One region of the Pantoea sp. App145 genome, then DNA from elsewhere that is predicted to be linked to it. Evidence: predicted binding sites of a transcription regulator. Region 1 holds the regulator's gene; each other region holds the start of a gene.
What was found. Region 1 encodes PhoB, which activates phosphate uptake and scavenging genes when phosphate is short. Its sites were predicted from a motif close to CTGTCATAAAACTGNCNNAT; they were not measured.
Positions count from the first base shown of each region.

Region 2: a site for PhoB is predicted at 5,632-5,651, ahead of opgB (phosphatidylglycerol--membrane-oligosaccharide glycerophosphotransferase). Genes of this name have one in related genera too.
Region 3: a site for PhoB is predicted at 3,290-3,309, ahead of pstS (phosphate ABC transporter substrate-binding protein PstS). Genes of this name have one in related genera too.

Region 1 covers NZ_CP133290.1:1,806,639-1,814,428, reverse strand. The annotation lists gene sbcD (exonuclease subunit SbcD) at 1-1,141, opposite strand, end outside; gene RCF31_RS08340 (hypothetical protein) at 1,320-2,210, shown strand; gene phoB (phosphate response regulator transcription factor PhoB) at 2,475-3,164, shown strand; gene phoR (phosphate regulon sensor histidine kinase PhoR) at 3,179-4,492, shown strand; gene RCF31_RS08325 (PstS family phosphate ABC transporter substrate-binding protein) at 4,511-5,437, shown strand; gene RCF31_RS08320 (cobalamin-independent methionine synthase II family protein) at 5,613-6,719, shown strand; gene brnQ (branched-chain amino acid transporter carrier protein BrnQ) at 7,123-7,790, shown strand, end outside.
Region 2 covers NZ_CP133290.1:2,155,672-2,163,461, reverse strand. The annotation lists gene RCF31_RS09935 (GNAT family N-acetyltransferase) at 1-655, shown strand, start outside; gene RCF31_RS09930 (hypothetical protein) at 648-1,160, opposite strand; gene RCF31_RS09925 (APC family permease) at 1,332-2,933, opposite strand; gene opgB (phosphatidylglycerol--membrane-oligosaccharide glycerophosphotransferase) at 3,253-5,550, opposite strand; gene RCF31_RS09915 (tautomerase family protein) at 5,763-6,152, opposite strand; gene RCF31_RS09910 (LysR family transcriptional regulator) at 6,273-7,196, shown strand; gene RCF31_RS09905 (glycosyltransferase family 32 protein) at 7,170-7,790, opposite strand, start outside.
Region 3 covers NZ_CP133290.1:2,835,331-2,843,120, forward strand. The annotation lists gene pstB (phosphate ABC transporter ATP-binding protein PstB) at 1-154, opposite strand, end outside; gene pstA (phosphate ABC transporter permease PstA) at 199-1,086, opposite strand; gene pstC (phosphate ABC transporter permease PstC) at 1,083-2,045, opposite strand; gene pstS (phosphate ABC transporter substrate-binding protein PstS) at 2,137-3,180, opposite strand; gene glmS (glutamine--fructose-6-phosphate transaminase (isomerizing)) at 3,357-5,186, opposite strand; gene glmU (bifunctional UDP-N-acetylglucosamine diphosphorylase/glucosamine-1-phosphate N-acetyltransferase GlmU) at 5,331-6,701, opposite strand; gene RCF31_RS12970 (F0F1 ATP synthase subunit epsilon) at 6,947-7,366, opposite strand; gene atpD (F0F1 ATP synthase subunit beta) at 7,391-7,790, opposite strand, start outside.

The DNA of each region.
Region 1 (7,790 bases):
GATCTTCTTCCAGCGCCAGACGACGTGCAAATACCTCTTCAACCTGCAATTCGCTCAGGGTTTCATTATCCAGCCGTGCCAGGCTGCGGCTACGTTGCTCACGGCTGCGGCGGACCAGTAGCACTTCCACCGGTAAGCCTTCTGTCAGTTGCTCAATCCGTCGTTGCAGATCGCTGAGATGTTCCTGAGTGGTGATTTCAATGTCCAGCCACACCGGTTGTGATGCATCGCTATCTTTAAAGGCGGCCAGCTGCTGTTCAATCTCCGCCAGCGAGCCTTTGAGCATTTGCATTGGCTGAAACAGCGGAATGGTCAGCGGTGTCACGGCATCGAGGCCTGTGCTGAAATCAAGCAGGAACACGCTTTTATCCCGACCCAGCTCATCAAAACTCAGCGGGATGGGGGAGCCGCTGTAGCGAATTTGGTCGCTGTCGGCAATGCGTTGTGCACGATGGATATGGCCGAGGGCGATGTAATCCGCGGCGGGAAAGGCCTGGGCCGGGAAGGCATCCAGGGTGCCGATATAGATATCGCGTACTGAATCACTTTTGGTCACCCCCACGGTAGTGAGATGGCCGGTGGCGATAATCGGCAGCTGGCCGCCCAACGCCGCGCGCTGTGCCTCAGCGGCGGCAAAGCAGTGCTGATAATGCTGCTCGATGGCTTCCAGCAGCGAAAGCTGTTTTTCCCGTCCGGATTGTCCGGCCTGGCTGCGCAAAATATCGCGTGGACGCAGATAAGGGATGGCGCACAGCACCGCGCCTGGCGAGCCGTCACGCCGTTTCAGCGTCAGTACCTGCTGCTCGCCCTGCGGCGTTGCGCTGGTGATCACCTGGGTATTCAGGCAGGCGAGCAGTTCACGGGATTCATTTAGCGTGGCTACCGAATCATGGTTACCGGCCAGCACAATCAGCTGGCAACCGCTGGCCTGTAAGGCCACCACAAAGCGGTTAAACATTTCACGTGCGTAACTCGGGGGGGAACCGGTATCAAACAGGTCACCGGCGATAATGAGTGCATCCACCTGATGCCGCTCAATTTGCTGGCGCAGCCAGTCGAGAAAGGCCTGATGTTCCGCCGCACGACTTTTGCTGTAAAAGAACTGGCCCAGATGCCAGTCCGCCGTATGAATGATGCGCATGGATGCTCCCTGCCAGATTTCGCGTTGGGCGATTATATACGGATGGGACTGCCACTGACATGCGTATTAGCCGAACAAATGCGCCGGAAAAATCATCAATTCCTCAGAAGTTAACTATTCAGCGCGGAAAAATATTAGAGGTTAAATAAAGGCTCACTGATAACGTAAGGAGATAAATATGTTTCCTGTTAACCGTAGCGAATCTGTAACCTCCACCTCCGCCATGCGTTCAGCACCCGATAGCCATGCTTTAGCTTCTGCGGCTGGGGACAATATTGTCGTGGTGGCGAATTCAGCACAGCGTATGGGGTCTGCGACCTCTCAATACGACACAGAAGCGCCCGTCACGATGGGGCCAGAAGAGTATGAAAAACTGATTTACGGCAGGGCGACGGGAAGAACATCGTCCTTACTGCCTTTCGGGGCCGATGTCGTTCCTGCGGGTGATACTGCTGAGCTTTTCGCAACGTTTGTTACTACCAGAGGAAGAACTGTAGACGATGATGCGGTGGTTTATAACCGCGCTCCAGGTTGGGTATTTATCGCCCATCCTCCTGTTGTTGGCCCCTCTCCGGCCTATTTAGCCTCGTTGCGGGAAGATTTTTTAGCGATGGTGCTGAACCCCGATTTTAATTATCGCGCTGAAAATTGCCTGCCGAACTACGGGGTAATGACAACAATATCAATTCCCTATGTTGAGGGTGCCGAACCCGGGAATGCTCGCGCGCATTTCTTTTATCTTGATGCCTTCCGACCAAAAGATGTGAGCGCTTTCCTGCGTGATTTTTTCGATGCCATTATTTCCGCCAGCCAGAAAGTCACAACCCATGATGAAGCCATAGCCATAACTACCCTGATGAGTATGAATTATTACTGGGACCAGGCGGACGTCCCACCGATATTTGCGGGTGATATAACGCAGGATGAGTTTATCAGCATGAGTGATCAGCTGCTGGCAACGGATAAGTTCTCTGCGCTGAAAGCACAGATGGCGGAAAAAGCGAAATCCTGCGAGAAGATGGAAGAATTAGTACGCCAGATGGATCTGAATGACCATCCTGAGGTATAAAATACGTCGTTAACCCAGCTCTGGGATAGCATCCTACTGAGAGGTCGGGAAGGTTAGCTTCCCGGTCCGGGAAAAATCATTTTTTCTTAATAATTACCTGAGAAGCATATTCGTATGCTACCCGCCAAAAATCCTGTTTCTGCTGTCACATTTCTGTTTTTATACTCCAGACCACCCGTTGGTTTTTTCATAAAAGTGTCATAAAACTGACGCATAATGACGCCGCAAATCTCAGTGACAGCCGTCATATCAGCAGGAGTAATAATGGCTAAGCGCATTTTGGTTGTGGAAGACGAAGCTCCCATCCGTGAAATGTTATGTTTCGTGCTGGAACAGAACGATTACCAGCCGATTGAGGCGGAAGATTATGACAGCGCAGTAGGGAAGCTGATTGAACCCTGGCCAGATTTGATTTTGCTGGACTGGATGTTACCCGGTGGTAGCGGTATCCAGTTTATCAAACACCTGAAGCGTGAAGCCATGACGCGGGATATCCCGGTGATGATGCTGACAGCGCGTGGTGAAGAGGAGGATCGCGTACGTGGTCTGGAAGTAGGCGCGGATGATTACATCACCAAACCTTTCTCCCCCAAAGAACTGATGGCCCGTATCAAAGCGGTGATGCGCCGTATTTCACCGATGGCAGTGGAAGAAGTGATTGAGATGCAGGGGCTGAGCCTCGACCCATCATCGCATCGTGTGATGTCAGAGACCACGCCACTGGAGATGGGGCCGACCGAGTATAAACTGCTGCACTTCTTTATGACGCACCCGGAACGCGTTTACAGCCGCGAACAGCTGCTGAACCATGTCTGGGGCACCAATGTGTATGTCGAAGATCGTACTGTCGATGTACATATCCGTCGTTTACGTAAAGCGCTGGAGGTCTCCGGCCACGACCGCATGGTACAAACCGTACGCGGAACAGGGTATCGTTTCTCTGCCCGCTACTAAACGGAGTTTATACCGTGCTGGAACGACTCTCCTGGAAGAGATTATTAACCGAGCTGGTGCTGGCTTGTCTGCCGGCACTGATTCTCGGTTTGCTGTTTGGTTATCTTCCCTGGCTGCTGCTGGCTTCGGTACTGGGTGTGCTGTTATGGCACTTCTGGAACCTGATGCGGCTGTCGCACTGGCTGTGGATTGATCGATCCATGACGCCACCCGGCGGGCGTGCCAGCTGGGAACCGTTGTTTTACGGCCTGTATCAAATGCAGTTGCGTAACCGCCGCCGCCGCCGCGAGTTAGGCAATCTGATCAAGCGTTTTCGCAGTGGTGCAGAATCGCTGCCGGATGCGGTGGTGCTGACCACGGAAGAGGGCACCATTTTCTGGTGTAACGGTCTGGCACAGCAGCATCTCGGTCTGCGCTGGCCGGAAGATAACGGCCAGAACATCCTCAACCTGCTGCGTTATCCTGAGTTCTCCCGCTATATTCGCCAGCGTGATTTCAACAAGCCCCTGACACTGGTGCTGAATAATCAGCATCATATGGAGTTTCGCGTGATGCCTTACAGCGAAGGACAGTGGCTGATGGTGGCGCGCGATGTCACGCAAATGCACCAGCTGGAAGGCGCACGACGTAGCTTCTTTGCCAACGTGAGCCATGAACTGCGCACGCCGCTCACCGTGTTGCAGGGCTACCTTGAAATGATGAACGATTCGGTAATGAACGAACGTTCGCGCAATAAAGCGTTGCAAACCATGCAGGAGCAAACCCGGCGTATGGATAGCCTGGTGAAACAACTGCTGACGCTTTCGCGCATTGAGGCCGCTCCCGCCATTGATCTGAAAGAGACCGTTGATGTGCCAACCATGCTGTTGCTGTTGCAGCGTGAGGCGGAGACCCTCAGCCAGGGACGACACGAGATTCATTTCCACACTGACCCGCACCTCAAAGTGCTCGGCAATGATGAGCAACTACGTAGCGCAATCTCCAATCTGGTGTACAACGCGGTGAACCATACACCGGAAGGTACGCGGATTGATATCAGCTGGCTGCGGAGTAAGCAGGGCGCGGAGTTTAAGGTGTGCGATAACGGGCCGGGTATCAGTGCTGAACATCTGCCCCGTCTCACCGAACGTTTTTATCGGGTGGATAAAGCACGTTCACGCGCCACCGGGGGAAGCGGACTGGGACTGGCGATCGTGAAACATGCTCTTGGCCACCACAATACGCGGCTTGAGATCAGCAGTGTGCCGCATCAGGAGACGAGCTTCAGCTTTATCCTGCCGCCAAGGTTGATTGTCGCCAGTGGGATACGGGAGAATGTGGCGCAATAACTGTCACGGAAATCCCGCATGAAATCGTTGCTGCTGTTCATTTTGCTGTCGTTCTCTGTCCTGGCACAGGGGCAACAAACCATGCTGGCTGGCAATCTGAGTAGTGTGGGTTCCGATACCCTCGGTTATCTGATGACGCTGTGGGGTGAGGATTTCAGCCGCCAGTCGCCCGGTGTGAATGTACAGGTACAGGCGGCGGGATCATCAACCGCTCCCACGGCGCTGGCTGCCGGAGCGGCGCAACTCGGTCCGATGAGCCGGCCAATGCAGGCAGACGAGCGCCAGCTGTTTACTACCCGCTACGGCTACCCGCCGCTGGCAGTGCCGGTGGCGATGGATGCGCTGGTGGTGGTGGTGAATCAGGACAACCCGCTGACGCGCATCGAACCGCAGCAACTTGATGCGCTGTTTTCGGTGACGCGTTTATGCGGTGCACCGCACGCCGCACAGCGCTGGGGCGATGTGGGGCTGACCCTTCCCGGCTGGGAAACGCGCAGCATCGAGCGTTATGGACGCAACTCAGCTTCCGGCACCTGGGGTTTCTTCAAGCAGCAGGTGCTGTGCAAAGGTGATTTCCGTGCTGATGTATCCGAATTTCCCGGTTCCGCAGCTGTGGTGCAGGCCGTGGCGGCGACGCCCAACAGTATCGGCTATGCCAGCTTTGGTTTTCATCTGAGTGGGGTAAAAACCTTACCGGTGGTGACCGCCAGTGGCGACAGCGTGATGCCTGATGCAGAGTCTATCCGCAGCGGGCGCTATCCGTGGTCACGTCCTCTTTATCTCTACGTCAACAAAGCGCCCGGCAAACCTTTGCCACCGCTGGTATCTGCATTTCTGCACCAGGTATTGTCGCCCCAGGGGCAGCGCCGCGTCAGTGAGGCAGGCTACCTGCCGCTGTCAGATAGCCAGATGGCGCTGGCGCGGGCGGCCATAGAGGGGAATTGAAGAACGCGCATCACAACATGAATTTTCTTCATGTCACCTGAATTTTCTTCGTTTGCCCAATTTCGCTTAGCATGTCACTCTCTTTAGCCATGTAGCCATCCAGATGGCTAAAAATAACCGGACGAAATTATTACCTGACGCAACCATGCGTTTACGGCTTTAGCCAGGAGTGATCATGCAACGAGTTACCGCCCCGTTCCGCGCCGATACCGTCGGCAGTTTTCTGCGTCCCGCTGCGATCAAGCAGGCGCGTGAGCAGTTTGCTCAGGGTGAGATTGATGCCGCCCAGCTGCGCCAGGTAGAAGATGAGGCCATCCGCCATGTCGTGGAGCAACAGCGTGCTAATGGCCTGAAAGTGGTGACTGATGGTGAGTTCCGTCGTGCATGGTGGCACTTTGACTTCTTTGACAGTCTGCTGGGCGTGGAGCGTTACGAAGCCGAGCAGGGCATTCAATTCAACGGCGTGCAGACCAAAGCGCGTGGCGTCAAAGTGACTGGCAAAGTGGCGTTTAACCCCAATCACCCGATGCTGGAACATTTCCGCTTCCTGCAAAGCATTGCCGGTGATGCGGTACCGAAGATGACCATCCCCAGCCCAAGCGTGCTGCACTTCCGTGGTGGTCGTAAAGTGATCGATGCCACCGTCTATCCAGATCTGAAAGACTATTTCGCCGATCTGGCGCAGACCTACAAAGATGCCATCAAGGCGTTTTACGCTGCGGGCTGCCGTTATCTGCAACTGGATGATACCGTCTGGGCCTACCTGTGCTCGGTGGATCAGCAACAGCAGATCCGTGAGCGTGGCGAAGATCCACAGGAACTGGCGCACATCTACGCTCAGGTGCTGAATACGGCGCTGGAAGGTAAACCGGCGGATCTGACAGTGGGACTGCATGTGTGTCGCGGTAACTTCCGTTCAACCTGGATCTCGGAAGGCGGCTATGAGCCGGTGGCTGAAATCCTGTTTGGTGGCGTGAATATCGATGCTTTCTTCCTCGAATATGACAACGAGCGTTCAGGTGGTTTTGAGCCGCTGCGCTTTATTAAGCCGGGCCATCAACAGGTGGTACTGGGCCTGATTACCACTAAAACCGGTGAGCTGGAAGATCCGGCACAGGTGAAAGCGCGTTTGCAGGAAGCGGCGCAATTCGTCAGCCTGGAGCAGATTTGTCTCAGCCCGCAGTGTGGTTTTGCTTCCACCGAAGAGGGTAACAGCCTGAGCGAGGAACAGCAGTGGCAAAAAATTCGCCTCGTAGTCGATATCGCAAATCAGGTGTGGTGATGATGTAAAGTTGTGCAAACAGGCGCGTAAATCGCGCCTTTTGTGCATGTAGAAAGCAAGTTTTGCACGTATATCTCTCGCACTGTGGAAAGTTTCAGCAAATCATCTGATGCGTTATCGACCTTATCTATACTGATTCACTGCTTTTCCCCTGATTCGTGCTATATCCTTCTGGTTTTCCGATCCCGTATTGCCTTTCTTCGCTATAAACGTTTTACTACGGCCCGTTGTCAATCCATCCCTCTGTGAACAGAAGAAAAGCAGTTTAAATCACCTGCGCTTTGAGTATACGGCGAGCATAACGCACTGGCATTGCCTGATAAGTCGTTGTTTTTAGCGCGGTCAGGGGACAACACGAACCCAACTTCCACCGCAACATCAGTTACAGGCAGTACAGAAGTTTATGACATATCGTTTAACCCCGAAGGATATCCTCGCGCTGGGCTTCATGACGTTTGCCCTGTTTGTCGGCGCAGGAAACATCATTTTCCCACCGATGGTAGGTATTCAGTCTGGCGAACACGTCTGGACTGCCGCTATTGGTTTTCTGATTACCGCGGTAGGTCTGCCGGTGATGACCGTCATCGCCCTGGCGCGTGTGGGCGGCGGTATCGATGCCCTTAGCTCGCCGATTGGCAAAGCCGCCGGTCTGCTGCTGGCGACCGTGTGCTATCTGGCTGTTGGCCCGCTGTTCGCGACGCCGCGTACCGCAACCGTATCCTTTGAAGTGGGCATTGCCCCGCTGACCGGTGATGGTGCGCTGCCGCTGTTTATCTACAGCCTGATCTACTTCTCGCTGGTGATCGTCATTTCCCTCTATCCGGGCAAATTGCTGGATACCGTGGGTCATTTCCTGGCACCGCTGAAAATTGTTGCGCTGACGGTGCTGGGCATCGCCGCGCTCTTGTGGCCTGCCGGTGGTCTCTCTCCGGCGACGGCGGATTATCAGCGTGCTGCCTTCTCCAGCGGTTTTGTTAACGGCTATCTGACCATGGATACGCTGGGCGCGCTGGTGTTCGGTATTGTTATCGTCAACGCTGCCCGTTCACGCGGTGTGGAAGATGCGCGCCT
Region 2 (7,790 bases), 350 kb from region 1:
GCCGCGCCCGTGGCCGGAATTTACGACTTTTACCGGTGACTATTGCCGTCTCGAACCACTCAATGCGGAACGGCATGGCCAGGAGTTATATGCCGCCTATGCGCAAACCGGGGATGGCCGGGACTGGACTTATCTGTTTGCAGAACCCTTCGCCACTGAAGAGGCTTATCTGGCTTATGCGCGTCAGATTGAGAATGGACGCGATCCGATGCATTTTGCGGTGATTGACCGACAAACCAACCGGGCTGTGGGTACACTGGCGCTGATGCGTATCGAACCCAATCATGGTGTGCTTGAAATCGGGCATGTGGCGTTTTCCCCCTTGCTGAAGCAAACACGTATGGCGACCGAAGCGCATTTTTTACTGATGCGTTATGCGTTTGAGCAACTGGGTTACCGACGTTATGAGTGGAAATGTGATAGCTGTAATCAACCCTCACGCAAGGCGGCACTGCGGCTGGGCTTCCAGTCTGAAGGGATTTTCCGTCAGGCCATCGTCTACAAAGGCCGCAGCCGGGATACCTGCTGGTTTTCCATTATTGATAGTGAGTGGCCGCAGGTGAAACAGGGATTTGAACGCTGGCTGTCGGCGGATAACTTTACCCCTGAAGGTACGCAGCGCAACCGGCTGGAAGCGATGCGTCAGGCTAGCTGATAAAGATATATTTGCTGGCGGCAAGCACCACGGCACAGGTGGCCGCCATCATCACCCGCTTCAGCCATTGCAGTTCTTTCTTCATACCGATGATGTCCAGATGTAGGGTATGAATCTGGCCATCCGTTTTTTCAAACCGTGCGTCAATTTTATCGAAGCGTTTATCGACCTGGTCGAAACGTTTGTCCACCTGCTCAAAACGTTTATCAACCTGTTCGAAACGTTTATCAACCTGTATGAAACGTTTATCGACCTGATCGAAGCGTTCATTGACGTTTTTTTCAAACAGGTCAACGCGCTCTTCTAATCGGTCAACGCGTTGATTGAGGGCCTGCTGCCCCTGTACCACGCCCTCCATTGCCTGGGCGAGGTCGGCCTTCGTCAGTGAATGTTCCTGCTGCATTTCGGCAAAGATCTCGACCAGCACTTCTGCCTGCCGTTCTTCCACGCCTGCCTGCTGCAGAGATTTGTATGCTTTATGGGTGTTCATCATCGCCAGTGTCATCCATGTTCTCCCTGATCCGTTTCCTTGTGCGGAGGAAACTAACCAGGTTGTGATAATTACGCTATGCAACGATGTTTATTTTGCGCGCCGTCTCGAAAAAAATCAATTAGTACAACGAGTAACGCGATATGAGGCAGGGTTAGCCTGCACCGAAGTGCAGGCGGGAAAGGATTAATTGTGTGCGTATTTGCCGCGGACGCTATTGCCGGATGACGGCGTTTCATCCTCTTCATCGGTGATGGCGGGAACTGACAGGCTGGCTTTCACTCCCCAGAAATAGCAAACCAGTGAGGCGACAATCACCAGGACCATATCCAGTGGCGCGCTAATCACCCCACTGCCACCGTAAGTACCCAGCATGGAAATCACCATCACCGCAATGTAATAGGCCAGCAGCCACCAGGCGCATTGTAAATCACGGCTGAACTGGCTGTTTTTCTTGCCAAAAATGGCGTAACCAATCCAGGCAATAATCAGTATCGGGATGAGGATTTCATTCACCGACCAGCCACTCCAGTAAATCAGCAGGGTACTGGCAACAAACGCCAGCGGGCTGAGAATCGCGGCGACTGGCAGGCGGAATGGGCGCTGCATATCTGGCAGATGATTCCGGAAGGCGCCCAGCGTTACCGGACCGGGCATATAGGTGAAAACGGTCGCCGAGGTCACTGCGCCAATCAGACCACCCCACACCTGAAACTCTGATGGCAGCGTCCAGACGATAGCCAGCAGCAGCGATAACCACAACGCGCCACGCGGTACGCCAGATTTCGCATCCACTTCGCCAAACACCTTGAACAGGTGACCATTGCGCGCCCAGGCAAACAGCACGCGTGCGGCACCGGCCAGGTAGATGTTGCCGGTCCCGGCTGGTGAAATCACCGCATCAATCAGGATCAGGTTAATCAGCCAGGTCAGGCCAAGGCTGCGCGCCAGGTCAGCATAAGGAGACTGGAACACCTGCTTCAGGCCAGCCCAGCCATGTTGCGACAGTAAATCTGTGGGCACCGCACCCATAAAGGCGTATTGCAGTGCCAGATAAATCACGAAACTGACGGCAATCGCGATACCAATTGCCAGCGGTACGTTGCGCTGCGGGTTTTTGGCTTCACTGGCGAAATCCACCGCCTGGCGAAAACCGAGGTAGGCAAACACAATACCTGCGCCGGTCAGCGAGCTGAACACGCCATGCGCGCCGCCTGGGGGAGCCGGTGGAACATCGAGGTTGGGTGCATGGAAATAAAGCAGCAGCGTGCCGATGGTCAGCAGCGGCACGATGAATTTGAAAGTGGTCACAATGGTATTTACGCGACCAAAGAAGCTGACGCTCCAGTAGTTAAGCAGGAAAAATGCCACCAGCAGGCCAATCTGTACGGCAAAACCGAGTCCGGTTGGGCTGCCGTCAGCATGGCCGAGCGCGGGCCACCAGTAGATGGCGTATTGCCGAACCGCTTCCACTTCAACCCCGGCAGTACTGGTGTAGGCCAGCAGTGAGCTGACGCCAATAACAAAGCCGACGATGTTGCCATGGGAATAGTTGGGATAGCGTACAAAGCCACCCGCCCGTGGCAGAGCCGATGATAGCTCGGCGTAGACCAGGCCGATCATCAGCACAATGACCGCCCCTAACACCCATGCCCAACCGGTGTTACTGCCTGCATAACCGGAACTGTTTAGCGCCGCATACAGCCAGCCGGATCCGATCATCGATCCAATGCCAAGTAACGACAGATCGACCAGCCCCAATTTCTGTTTCAGTCCACTTGACGCCATATAATGCCCCTGTGATGTGTTTATCTGAATGGATTTCAGTTTTGCTTATTAAATGTTGTGGCAGGGGGATAAAGCATATCGCGTGCCAAAATTATTTTATTAACGTGATTGTTTTTTTGTGAAATAAACGCGGGTGGTGAATGGCTGAATAATTGGCTTTTGGCTTGATGAATGATGCTAAATAAACTTTCTGACGCAGGATGATGTGCCTGAAATAGCGGAAGCACGGTGCATGGCGCACCGTGATGATCCGAAATATATATTATGATTGTAGTTGAAACATTATGTCATCCCTGGTTGAGAAATGACATAATTCAATTTAACTCTGTGGCTGAGGAATGATTTTAATATCCACCATGCCGATGCCTAATTTACGCGGATCCTGGCCGATGATATTCCCCACATTGGACAGCTGCGGTTCCGGCGGTGAGATAATTAAATTATGGCTGCCACCGGGATTGGTGAAATGCAGGGTCGTAGTCGATACATCGTCCCCCAGGGTGATGTCCTGCTGTTGATCACCGACCCGCACCGGGATCGGCCGATGGGCATTCGGGCCAAAGGCGCGCGCGGTGATCACCACATCAAAACGGCCAGGTAACGGGTCAACATATTCAATGTTGACCTCAGGGGCCAGATTGGCGTTGGACCAGCGTCCCCACAGTTCCGGGCGCGAAATACCGGTAAAACTTTTTACGCTTAGCGGTGCACCGGGCACGTTGAGCATAAAGCTGTCGGCGCTGTAGCGGATAGCGTTGTCTTCGATACGAATTTGCTGCTCGTTTTGCTGATACTGCGCGTCGCTCAGCGGGGTTTTCGGGAAGGTGGCTTTGCCTTTCCACACCGGCTTATCGATACGGGTCACGCTCGGTTGGCCCCCCATTTGTCCCATCGCGACACAAAGATCGCCGGACAGCGCCAGCTGTGGTTGCCACAGACGCGCCATCTTAAAGCAGCGGTCAACCCAGACAAACTTATCGGCAGCGGCAAAGTCCGCCAGTTGATAGCGCAGCGGGGCGGAATATTCGCCTTCTGGCAGTGGCTCCACGCGTTTATCACCGACACGGAAGAGAATGGGCAGCCTGAAGGTGGTTCCGGAGAAACTAAAGGTCCCTTTCTGCTGATCGATGGTGAAAGCATCAAGCTTGCTGGGGAAATTCCACAGCTGAATGATATCCGGTTTCCACGCCAGCACCTTCTGCGCCATGTTATCAAACTGCGCAGACAATGAAGGGCTGCTGAGGCCACTACGACCCAGGCCAATGGCCTTATCGCCGCCGAGAATATCCAGCACGGTGGCACCGTTATCCAGCGTACTCCGTTTACCGTCGATCACTTTGGCCTCAGGCTGATCGCCACGAATCACCATAAACAGGTCATGACGAGGTTGCTTGATCAGATATTGATGGGCGGTGTTGTTCATAGCCAGGTGATCAGACGTCACCACAATGATGGTGTTCTTAAACCAGGGCGAGGCTTTGATGCGTGCAATCAGGCGTGCCACATGTTCCTGCGAACAGGCAACGGCGCTGAAAGACTGGTTAGGTTTACCGTCATAGCTATAGCTTTTATGTTCACAGGTACGGGAAATAAAGCCATCCGGGTGGTGTGTATCAACCGTCAGGGTAAAAAGTGCGAAGCGTTTTTGCTGGCTTGACAGCTCCTCAAACTTTTTAAATACCTCATCCATCACGGTGTCATCGTAATAACCCCAGTTATTACGATAGTTGGGATCGGTCACACGGTCTTTCAGTTCCTGCGCACCGTACATATGGGCCGGGTCAAAACCATGTGATTTCAGGAAGGTGTCTTTACCGGCGAAGCGTAAATCCGCCCCCTGAATAAACCAGTTCTCATAGCCTGAATTTTTCAGGATATCGCCGAGGCAAACATTCTGCGGGAAGAAACTGGAGAGCGCTGCGGAAGCGTTATCCTGGAATGGCGCAAACAGCGGGATACCACACTGTGAGCCGACCATCCCGGCAATGGTGTAATCAGTGCCTGGCAGTTGCTCGGTGTTGCTGAAATCCAGGCTTTGATCTTTTTCCCGGCTTAGTTCGGGAGCAAGACCTGGAAAAGTTTGTTCATTAAAGTAAGTCCGTTCCAGACTTTCGCCATAGATGTAGACCAGGTTGAGCTTTGGCTCGGCAATGACCGACTTGGGTGTTTTGTAATAGGTCTCGAAGTCAGAATCCGCCTGGCGGTTATGGGAGACGATCAAATCTTTGACCTGACGAAATGCCGGGGTGGTTTGTACCGAACCCGCAGCGCAGGCGATAGCCAGCAGACTCCAGCCAAGATGATGCTGCTGTTTACGGCGGCGCAACAGCCAGGAGAGCAGGCAGAACAGCAAAAACAGCGCAATGATAAGCCCGATGCCAGGCACCACGTATTTGCTGATACCCGCACCAGTCAGGCTGTTGGTCAGGGTATAGAGTACCGCGTCATTGATGCCGTCACCGGTAAAATAGTTGCTGGCATACAGCGTGGTATTCAGCACGATAAACAGGGTAAGCAAAACCAAAATCAATACGAACCAGAACTTATTTCGCCCGGCTTTGTAGGAATAGACTGCGATTGCAGCCAAAAAAAGTACAACCGATATGAGTTCGGACAAGATTCAGATCCTCAGGCTAATTGAATACGCATTCCGTGCGTAACGACCCTCTGCGGGGGTTTTCGCGTCAATCTATATTGGCTGTCACATGGCTGCAACATGACCAGTCAGATTTGTGCGGCTGATTTGAATTTGTTTAAAGCGGGTTTAGGCGGGCTATGGTTTGGGCTGGCAGCATAGGGTTGCTGCCAGCAGGGGAGCGGGGATGAGGATCAGAGTTTGCCAGTCAGATACTGTGCTTCGCCATCGGCAAAACTCCAGTCACCTTTGTTATTCGTGATAAAGCTGATCATCAGGTCGTTACCCTGCACGCCACAGTTTTCCTGCAACTCGCGTGCTAACTCTGCCATGAACAGCGTTTTCTGTTCTTCACTTCTTGGGCTGGTGTACACCCGCACCATCACCAGGTTGTCACTGCGTTCAAAGCCGAGGCCAGTGTCCTGGAAAATCATTTGGTATCTTTTATTTTCGTGAACAATCTGATAACGATCGCGTGCCGGGACTTTAAACGCGGTTAAGACGGCGCGGTGAGCGGCATCCAGCAGTGTACGTAATTCTGATTCAGAACGGCCCTGAATAACATCAAACTGGAGTAGCGGCATGATTAAACCCTCGTTTTTGCTCACATGAAAAGAGTAGGATGTGGGGCTATGCTGCCGCGTGCCGCGGCAAAGAAAAAGCGCGCTGCCTGAAATGATTATTTATTATTTTGAACAATCATGATGAAAGAGATAAAAACCGACGCACTTTGGGTGCATCTGCACTGGCTCACGGTGCTGGCCGAACTGGGGAGTTTTACCCGTGCGGCCGAACGCCTCGACGTTAGCAAGGCGGCGATGAGCCAAAAGATTAAAGAACTGGAAGAGATGGCGGGAGTGGCGCTGGTGCTGCGCACTACACGCAGCGTGCGCCTCACTTCTGCCGGGGAAAAGCTGGTGGGGGAGTTACGCGATCCCTTTGCGCGTATTGAGCAAAGTTTTTTCAGCGTGCGTGATGAAGCCGGTCCGGTGCGCGGGCTGGTACGCGTTAGCGCCCCTGTGGCTTTTGCCCGCCAGCAGCTGGTGCCAATTATCGGCGATTTTTTGCGGGAATACCCGCAGGTGCGTTTACAGCTGGATGTGACTGATCGGCTGGTATCGCTCGGTAGTGAGGGGTTCGATCTGGCGATTCGCCATAGTCAGCAGTTGCCGGAAACCCATGTCGCGTTGCCGCTATGTGAAACCCAGACCTTATTGGTGGCATCGCCCGCTTATCTGGCGGAGCACGGCACGCCAGAAACGCCAGAGGCGATGCAGCAACATAACTGCCTGTATTACCCGCGCGGGCTTGAGTCGCCTCAGTGGCGATTTCGCCAGCGCAGCGATGCCAGTGAAACCGTACAGGTCAGAATTCAGGGGAATTTTGCCACCAACAACAGCGAATCGATCCGTGATGCTGCGTTGCAGGGTTTGGGGATTGCCATGTTACCGGATTTTAGCGCCAGCGCGGCGCTGGCCGCCGGTACATTGCAGCAGGTGCTGCCGCAGTGGCAGTCGGTGGATGCGTTTGCCGATCGTTTGTGGGTGGTGCGCCCTTATGCGGCTCAGGTGCCACGGGCGGTCACCACCTTTATTCACTGGCTACGCGCGCACTTTGTTGATGGCTGAAGGGGACGTCAGCGTGACTGGCGCATGCGGTTGCATCAGCTCACCCAACAGGCTGGTGCGATTGTAGTTACCCAGACGCAGATTAAAGTCGAGGTGCAGGCGCTCATGACCGCTCAGTTTGATCACCGGCGGCGGGTTGTGTGGACGCTGCTGAAAGAGTACCGACCGGGCAAAGGCGGCGCTATTCCACCCGCTCAGGCGCTGATAGAAATACGCATTGGCCTGGCCTTTGCGCAAATAGACATTTGCCCGGCGGTATTCACGCATTGCGGCCTGCTGGGCCAGGGAACATAATTGCTGCTCCGGCTCGGCAATTTTTTGTGTCAGCAGATAATAGTCATCACGTTTATTCAGCTCGGCGAAGAAACGTGGCCCGCCGAGATGTTTAATCGGTGCATACTGCTTTTGCCACTCGCGGATATAGGGATTATTGGCGGCGGCGGCAATAAACCAGTTTTCCATCACCGGTGACAGATAATTCATGGTTGAGACTTCACAATAGAAGCCAATCACATCCATGCGCTGCTCCTGATGCACACGATGTACCCAGCTGAGATCTTCAAACAGCAAGGTGCTGCAATCAATGCTGATACC
Region 3 (7,790 bases), 1.0 Mb from region 1:
GGGTCGATTTACCGCAGCCCGACGGCCCGATAAATGCGGTGACCTGGTTTTTTGCGATGTCCAGATTGATATTTTTCAGCGCATGGAATTTCCCGTAATGGAAGTTCAGATTGCGCACCTGAATTTTGCCGGCAGAAGAAGTTGCCATACTCATTGCTCGTCTCTCATGTACCGCGCCGCCGAAGCCGCGCCGGGAAATTAGTGTTTGCTCTTGGAGAAAATCACACGCGCCAGGATGTTCAGCAGCAACACGCACAGGGTAATGATCAGCACACCCGCCCACGCCAGACTCTGCCATTCCGCAAACGGGCTCATGGCGAATTTGAAGATGGTCACCGGCAGGTTGGCGATCGGCTGCATCATGTCGGTGCTCCAGAACTGGTTCGACAGCGCAGTAAACAGTAGCGGCGCGGTTTCACCCGCAATACGCGCAATCGCCAGCAGCACACCGGTCATAATGCCCGAGACTGACGCCTTCAGGGTGATAGCTGAAATCATCCTCCACTTCGGCGTACCCAGGGCATAAGCTGCCTCACGCATGCTGTCAGGCACCAGACGCAGCATGTTCTCGGTGGTGCGGATCACAATCGGGATCTGCAACAGCGCCAGCGCCACCACACCAGCCCAACCGGAGAAGTGCTGCATCTGCGCCACCACAATGGTGTAAACGAACAGACCCACCACAATCGACGGTGCGGATAACAGGATGTCGTTAATAAAACGAATCACTTCCGCCAGCCAGTGCTTGCGGCCATATTCCGCAAGGTAAATCCCCGCCATGATGCCCAGCGGCGTCCCGACGAAGGTTGACCAGAAAATCAATAAACCGCTACCGGCCAAGGCGTTCGCCAAACCACCACCTGCGGTATTGGGCGGTGGGGTCGATTCAGTAAACAGCGACCAGGATAAGCCATCGATACCGCGCGAAACGGTAGTGAACAGAATCCACACCAGCCAGAACAGGCCAAACGCCATCGTCAGTAACGACAACGTCAGCGCAATTTTATTTTTGGTACTGCGCCATGCCTGCATTTTACGACGTGAGGCTTCCAGCTCGGCGCGCGCCTGCAATTCAATCGTTGTCATGAACGGGCTCCTTCACTCTTCGCCAGACGCAGGATCATCAGTTTGGAGATCGCCAGCACGATAAAGGTGATAACAAACAGGATCAGCCCCAGTTCCATCAGTGCCGCCACATGCACGCCGGATTCCGCTTCAGCGAATTCGTTCGCCAGCGCCGAGGTGATGCTGTTGCCTGGCATAAACAGCGAAGCGCTGTCGAGCTGGTAGGTGTTACCGATAATAAAGGTGACCGCCATGGTTTCACCCAAGGCACGACCCAGGCCGAGCATCACGCCACCGATAACCCCGTTTTTGGTGAACGGCAGCACGATGCGCCAGATCACTTCCCAGGTGGTGCAGCCGATACCATAGGCTGACTCTTTCATCATCACCGGCGTCTGCTCAAACACATCACGCATCACCGAAGCGATATAAGGGATGATCATAATAGCCAGAATCACACCTGCGGCGAGGATGCCGATGCCAAATGCCGGACCGGAAAACAGCGCGCCGACAATCGGGATATTCGACATGATGTCACCCACCGGCGTCTGGAAATATTGCGCAAACAGCGGTGCGAAAATAAACAGGCCCCACATGCCGTAAACGATACTGGGGATGGCCGCCAGCAGTTCAATCGCCGTACCAAGTGGACGACGCAGCCAGCCTGGTGCCAGTTCCGTCAGGAACAGGGCGATACCAAAGCTCACCGGAACGGCGATGATCAACGCAATCAGTGAGGTCACGACAGTGCCGTAAATCGGCACCAGCGCACCAAATTCTTCATTGGGCGCATCCCAGGTTTTGGTCCACAGGAAGGAGAAGCCAAATTTCTGGATGCTGGGCCAGGAGGAGAAAATCAGGGAGACGATGATGCCACCCAGCAGCAACAACACAATCAGCGCGGAGAGTTTAACCAGCGCGCCGAAAATCATGTCACCTTGTTTGCCAGGGGCTTTAAACGTCGGCTTAGTGGCAGCCATAGAAGTCTCTGTTCTCAGGGAATGACAGGGCGACATGATCATCATGCCGCCCATTGGGTAGGCCAGCATTGCGGCTGGCCAGGTCTATCAGTTATTCGAACAGCGCTTTGCCTGAACTGTCTTTGATGTTGGCTTTCCAGGCAGAACGGATCTGCGCGGTTACGCTGTCTGGCAGAGCGGCGTAATCCAGGCTGGTCGCCGTTTTAGAACCGTGTTTGTAAGCCCAGTCGAAGAACTTCAGCACTTCGCTACCTTTCTCAGCATTCGCCTGATCTTTGTAAACCAGGATGAACGTGGTTGAGGAGATCGGCCATGCATCTGCGCCTTTCTGGAAAGTCAGGTCCTGAGCAAAGGTTTCGCTCCAGTTCGCGCCTTTCGCCGCGTTAGAGAAGCTGGTTTCGCTCGGCGATACCGCTTTACCGTCAGCATCCATCAGTTTGGTATAGGTCAGGTTGTTCTGCTTAGCATACGCATATTCTACGTAGCCAATTGAACCCGGCAGACGCTGAACGAATGCAGCCACGCCGTCGTTACCTTTACCGCCCAGACCGGTCGGCCAGTTTACGGTGTTACCTTTACCGATTTTGCTGTTCCACTCTTCGTTCACTTTAGACAGGTAGCTGGTGAAAACGAAAGAAGTACCGGAACCATCAGCGCGGCGTACCACGTTGATGTTGGTGTCAGGCAGTTTCACGCCCGGGTTCAGCTTGGTGATTGCCGGATCGTTCCACTTTTTGATGTTACCCAGGTAGATGTCACCAACGGTTTTGCCGTCGAGGGTCAGCTGACCAGATTTAATACCAGGGATGTTAACTGTCAGTACCACGCCACCGATTACGGTCGGGAACTGGAACAGGCCATTTTTTTGCAGATCTTCATCTTTCATCGGCGCATCTGACGCACCGAAATCGACGGTTTTGGCGATGATTTGCTTCACGCCGCCTGAAGAACCAATACCCTGATAGTTGATTTTGCTACCGGTGGCTTGCTGGTATTCTGCTGCCCACTTGGCATAAACCGGTGCCGGGAACGTCCCGCCTGCGCCAGTCAGATCGGTTGCTGCAAAAGCAGAGACCGCGCTTACTGCGAAGGTGGCGGCGAGGATTCGGGCTACGGTGCTACGCATCAGTGTCATGTTCCCTCCAGGGGAGTTAAAAAAATCAGGCTCTATGCCATTTTAGTAGGAGTCATTGATTGCTGCTGGAGGGAAAATAGGACAGTTTGATTACAGTCAAATGTACGAAATATGACAGTTTTATGACATCGTTTAAAAATGAAGCGGGACCTGACAGGCCCCGCTTTTCCTGCTGATTATTCGACAGTAACTGATTTCGCCAGGTTACGTGGCTGATCAACATCAGTACCTTTAATCAACGCCACATGGTACGAAAGAAGTTGCAGCGGCACGGTATAGAAGATCGGCGCAATCACCTCTTCTACGTGCGGCAGTGAGATAATCTTCATGCCTTCGCTGTCGCTGAAACCCGCATCCTGATCGGCGAACACGTACAGCAAACCACCGCGCGCGCGCACCTCTTCAATATTAGACTTCAGCTTTTCCAGTAACTCATTGTTCGGTGCCACCACAATCACTGGCATATCGGCATCAATTAGCGCCAGCGGCCCGTGCTTCAGCTCACCGGCAGCATAGGCTTCCGCGTGGATGTAGGAGATCTCTTTGAGCTTCAGTGCCCCTTCCATAGCAATCGGGTACTGATCGCCACGGCCGAGGAACAGGGCGTGGTGTTTGTCAGAGAAACCTTCTGCCAGACTTTCGATCACCTTGTCCTGCGCCAGCATCTGCTCAATACGGCTCGGCAGCGCCTGCAACGCGTGCACAATGTCGTGCTCGGTGTCGGCAGACATACCGTGCAGACGACCCAGTTTCGCTACCAGCATCAGCAATACCGTAAGCTGCGTGGTAAAGGCTTTGGTAGAAGCCACACCGATTTCGGTGCCCGCTTTGGTCATCAGCGCCAGATCGGATTCCCGCACCAGCGACGAACCCGCGACGTTACAGATCGCCAGCGAACCGAGGTAGCCCAGCTCTTTCGACAGACGCAGCGCGGCCAGCGTATCTGCCGTCTCACCTGACTGCGACAGCGTGATCAGCAGGCTGTTTTTACGTACGGCAGATTTGCGATAGCGGAATTCAGAAGCGATTTCGACATCACAGGGAATGTTGGCCAGCGACTCGAACCAGTAACGCGACACCATACCGGAGTTGTATGACGTACCGCAGGCGATAATCTGGATATGCTCAACTTTGCTCAGCAGGGTTTCAGCCTGCGGGCCAAGTTCACTAAGATCGACCTCACCGTGGCTGAAACGACCGGTTAAGGTGTTTTTGATCGCCATCGGCTGTTCATAAATCTCTTTCTGCATGTAATGACGATACACGCCTTTGTCACCGGCATCGTACTGCACATTGGATTCGATCTCGGCGCGATTAACCGGTTTGCCACTGCGATCGACAATCGTCACTTCGCGGCGAGTGATCTCAGCGATATCGCCCTCTTCCAGATAGATGAAGCGACGCGTCACCGGCAGCAATGCCAATTGATCAGAGGCGATAAAGTTTTCGCCCATGCCACGACCGACCACCAGCGGGCTACCGGAACGGGCAGCCACCAGCAGCGACGGATCGCGGCTGTCCATGATCACCATGCCATAAGCACCACGCAGCTGCGGAATGACCCGCAATACCACTTCACGCAGCGAACCGCCCTGCTTCTGCTCCCAGTGCACCAAATGCGCCACCACTTCGGTGTCGGTTTCTGAGGCAAACTGGTAGCCGCGTTCAATCAGTTGTGCACGCAGCGGCTCATGGTTCTCAATGATGCCGTTATGCACAATGATGATGTGCTCAGAAATATGCGGATGCGCATTCGCTTCTGAGGGTTCACCATGCGTTGCCCAGCGGGTGTGAGCGATACCGGTGCCACCAATCAACGGCTGTTCTTCCGCCGCCTCTGCCAGCTTCTGCACTTTGCCGAGACGACGCAGACGCGTCACATGGCCTTGGGCGTCAACGACGGCCAGACCAGCCGAATCGTAACCGCGATATTCGAGACGACGCAGACCTTCCAGCAGAATCTCTGCAATGTCGCGCTGTGCTACTGCACCAACAATTCCACACATAATAGTTTCCTGACTTCATGGCTTTCGGCCATTGCGTTGTCATCTGACCTGATATCCGGCATTGCCGGTTCCCCGAGCCTTGTAGAGAGTGGGGATAGAGTTATATTTACTGCTAACAGGCCGGTCTTTGCCGGCCATTAAAAATTACTTTTTCTTCACCGGACGCTGCCAGCCTGCTTTCTGGTTCTGTTCTTTACGGTTATAAACCAGAACCGCAGCGGTAACGTCTTTCATCACCGTGGTGCCTGCGGCGATAGTCGCGCCACTGGCAATGGTCACCGGGGCAACCAGCTGCGTGTCGGAGCCAACAAAGACGTTATCGCCAATGATGGTTTTCGATTTGTTCGCGCCATCGTAATTGCAGGTGATGGTACCCGCACCGATATTCACATCCTCGCCGATCTCCGCATCACCCAGATAAGAGAGATGCCCGGCCTTCGAGCCTTTACCGAGGCTGGCTTTTTTCATTTCAACGAAGTTACCCACGTGCGCCTTCTCACCCAGCTCGCTGCCAGGACGCAGGCGGGCAAACGGGCCGACGGTACAAGCCGCCGCCAGGCTGGCATCTTCGATCACCGAATACGCGCTGATTTCACAGTCATCGGCAATCACGCTGTTTTTGATGATGCAACCCGCCGCAATTTTCACGCGATCGCCCAGCGTCACGTTACCTTCGATGATCACATTGGTATCGATTTCGACATCGCGCCCGTGCTGCAACGTACCGCGTAGATCAAAACGTGCCGGATCGCGCAACATGACGCCAGCCAGCAACAATCTCTCGGCCTGCTCAGTCTGATATGCACGCTCCAGCGCGGCCAGTTGCACACGATTGTTCACACCGTCGGTTTCGCTGATCCGCGCCGGATGGACCGCCTGCACGACACGACCTTCCTGATGCGCCATGGCAATAATGTCGGTGATATAAAACTCGCCCTGAGCATTATTGCTGTTCAGCTGAGAAAGCCAGCGTTTGAGATCGCCGCCGTTGGCAACCAGGATACCGGTGTTGATTTCCTGAATTTTCAGCTGTTCTGCCGAAGCATCTTTTTGTTCCACGATGCCGGTGATGGTGTCGTGTTCACGTACGATGCGACCATAACCGGTGGGATTGTCGAGAACTACCGTCAGTAGCCCAATGCCGCCAGCTGGTTTGGCGGCGCGCAGACGCTGCAAAGTTTCCTGCGAGATCAGCGGCACATCGCCGTACAACATCAGAATATCTTCGTCATCGGCGAAATAAGGAGCCGCCTGCTGCATCGCGTGTCCGGTTCCCAGCTGCTGTGCCTGAAGTACCCAGTTCAGGGTGTTCCCGGCAAGTTGCGCTTTGAGTTGATCACCGCCATGACCATACACCAGATGAATTTGCTGTGCGCCCAGCCCGGTGGCGGCGTCAATCACATGCTGAACCATCGGTTTTCCTGCCAGGGTATGCAGAACTTTGGGGAGATCGGAATACATACGGGTGCCCTTGCCAGCAGCAAGAATCACCACACTCATCGCAGTTGTAGACATAACCATCCTGACTCTGTTTTAGCTTTCGAAAGTTTAAGGTTTACCCCTGAGATTACTACATTTTTCTCGGATCGAAATTAGAGGATGACGAAAGTCAGTGTGCAATAAATTGCGCCGCTACGGTATGTGTAAAAGTGCACGATACCGTAGCGCCGCGATTCATCGCGTTGTTTTGTTCTATCAGAATTGCAGATAAAAAAAATGCCAGCCCTAAGGGCTGGCATTTCGTGACGCATAAAGCCTGATTACATCGCTTTTTTGGTCAGCTCGATAACACGCAGTTTTGCGATAGCTTTCGCCAGTTCGGCAGAGGCCGTAGCGTAGTCCACATCACCGTGGCTGCTGCTCATATGCTCTTCTGCTTTACGTTTCGCTTCCAGCGCACGTGCCTCATCCAGGTCTTCACCACGAATCGCGGTGTCGGCCAGAACGGTGGTGCTGTTCGGCTGTACTTCCAGCACGCCGCCAGAGAGGTAGATATACTCCTCTTCGCCGTGCTGTTTAACGATGCGAATCATACCAGGCTTGATGGCAGTCAGGAGCGGGGCATGACCCGGGAAAATCCCCAGTTCACCTTCGCTACCTGACACCTGGATCTTCTGCACCAGACCGGAGAACATTTGTTGCTCCGCGCTGACCACATCCAGGTGATAAGTCATAGCCATATCATTCCTCCCGGGAAACCGAAATTACAGTTTCTTCGCTTTTTCCACGGCTTCGTCGATCGCGCCAACCATGTAGAAAGCCTGCTCTGGCAGATGGTCGAATTCACCTTCCATGATGCCTTTGAAGCCACGGATGGTGTCTTTCAGCGATACGTACTTACCTGGAGAACCGGTGAACACTTCAGCAACGAAGAACGGCTGAGACAGGAAGCGCTGAATCTTACGCGCACGTGCCACCAGCAGTTTGTCGTCTTCAGACAGCTCGTCCATACCGAGGATGGCGATGATGTCTTTCAGTTCCTGGTAACGTTGCAGCAGTGACTGTACGCCACGCGCTACATCGTAGTGCTCCTGACCAACAACCAGCGGATCCAGCTGACGGCTGGTGGAATCCAGCGGGTCAACGGCCGGGTAGATACCCAGA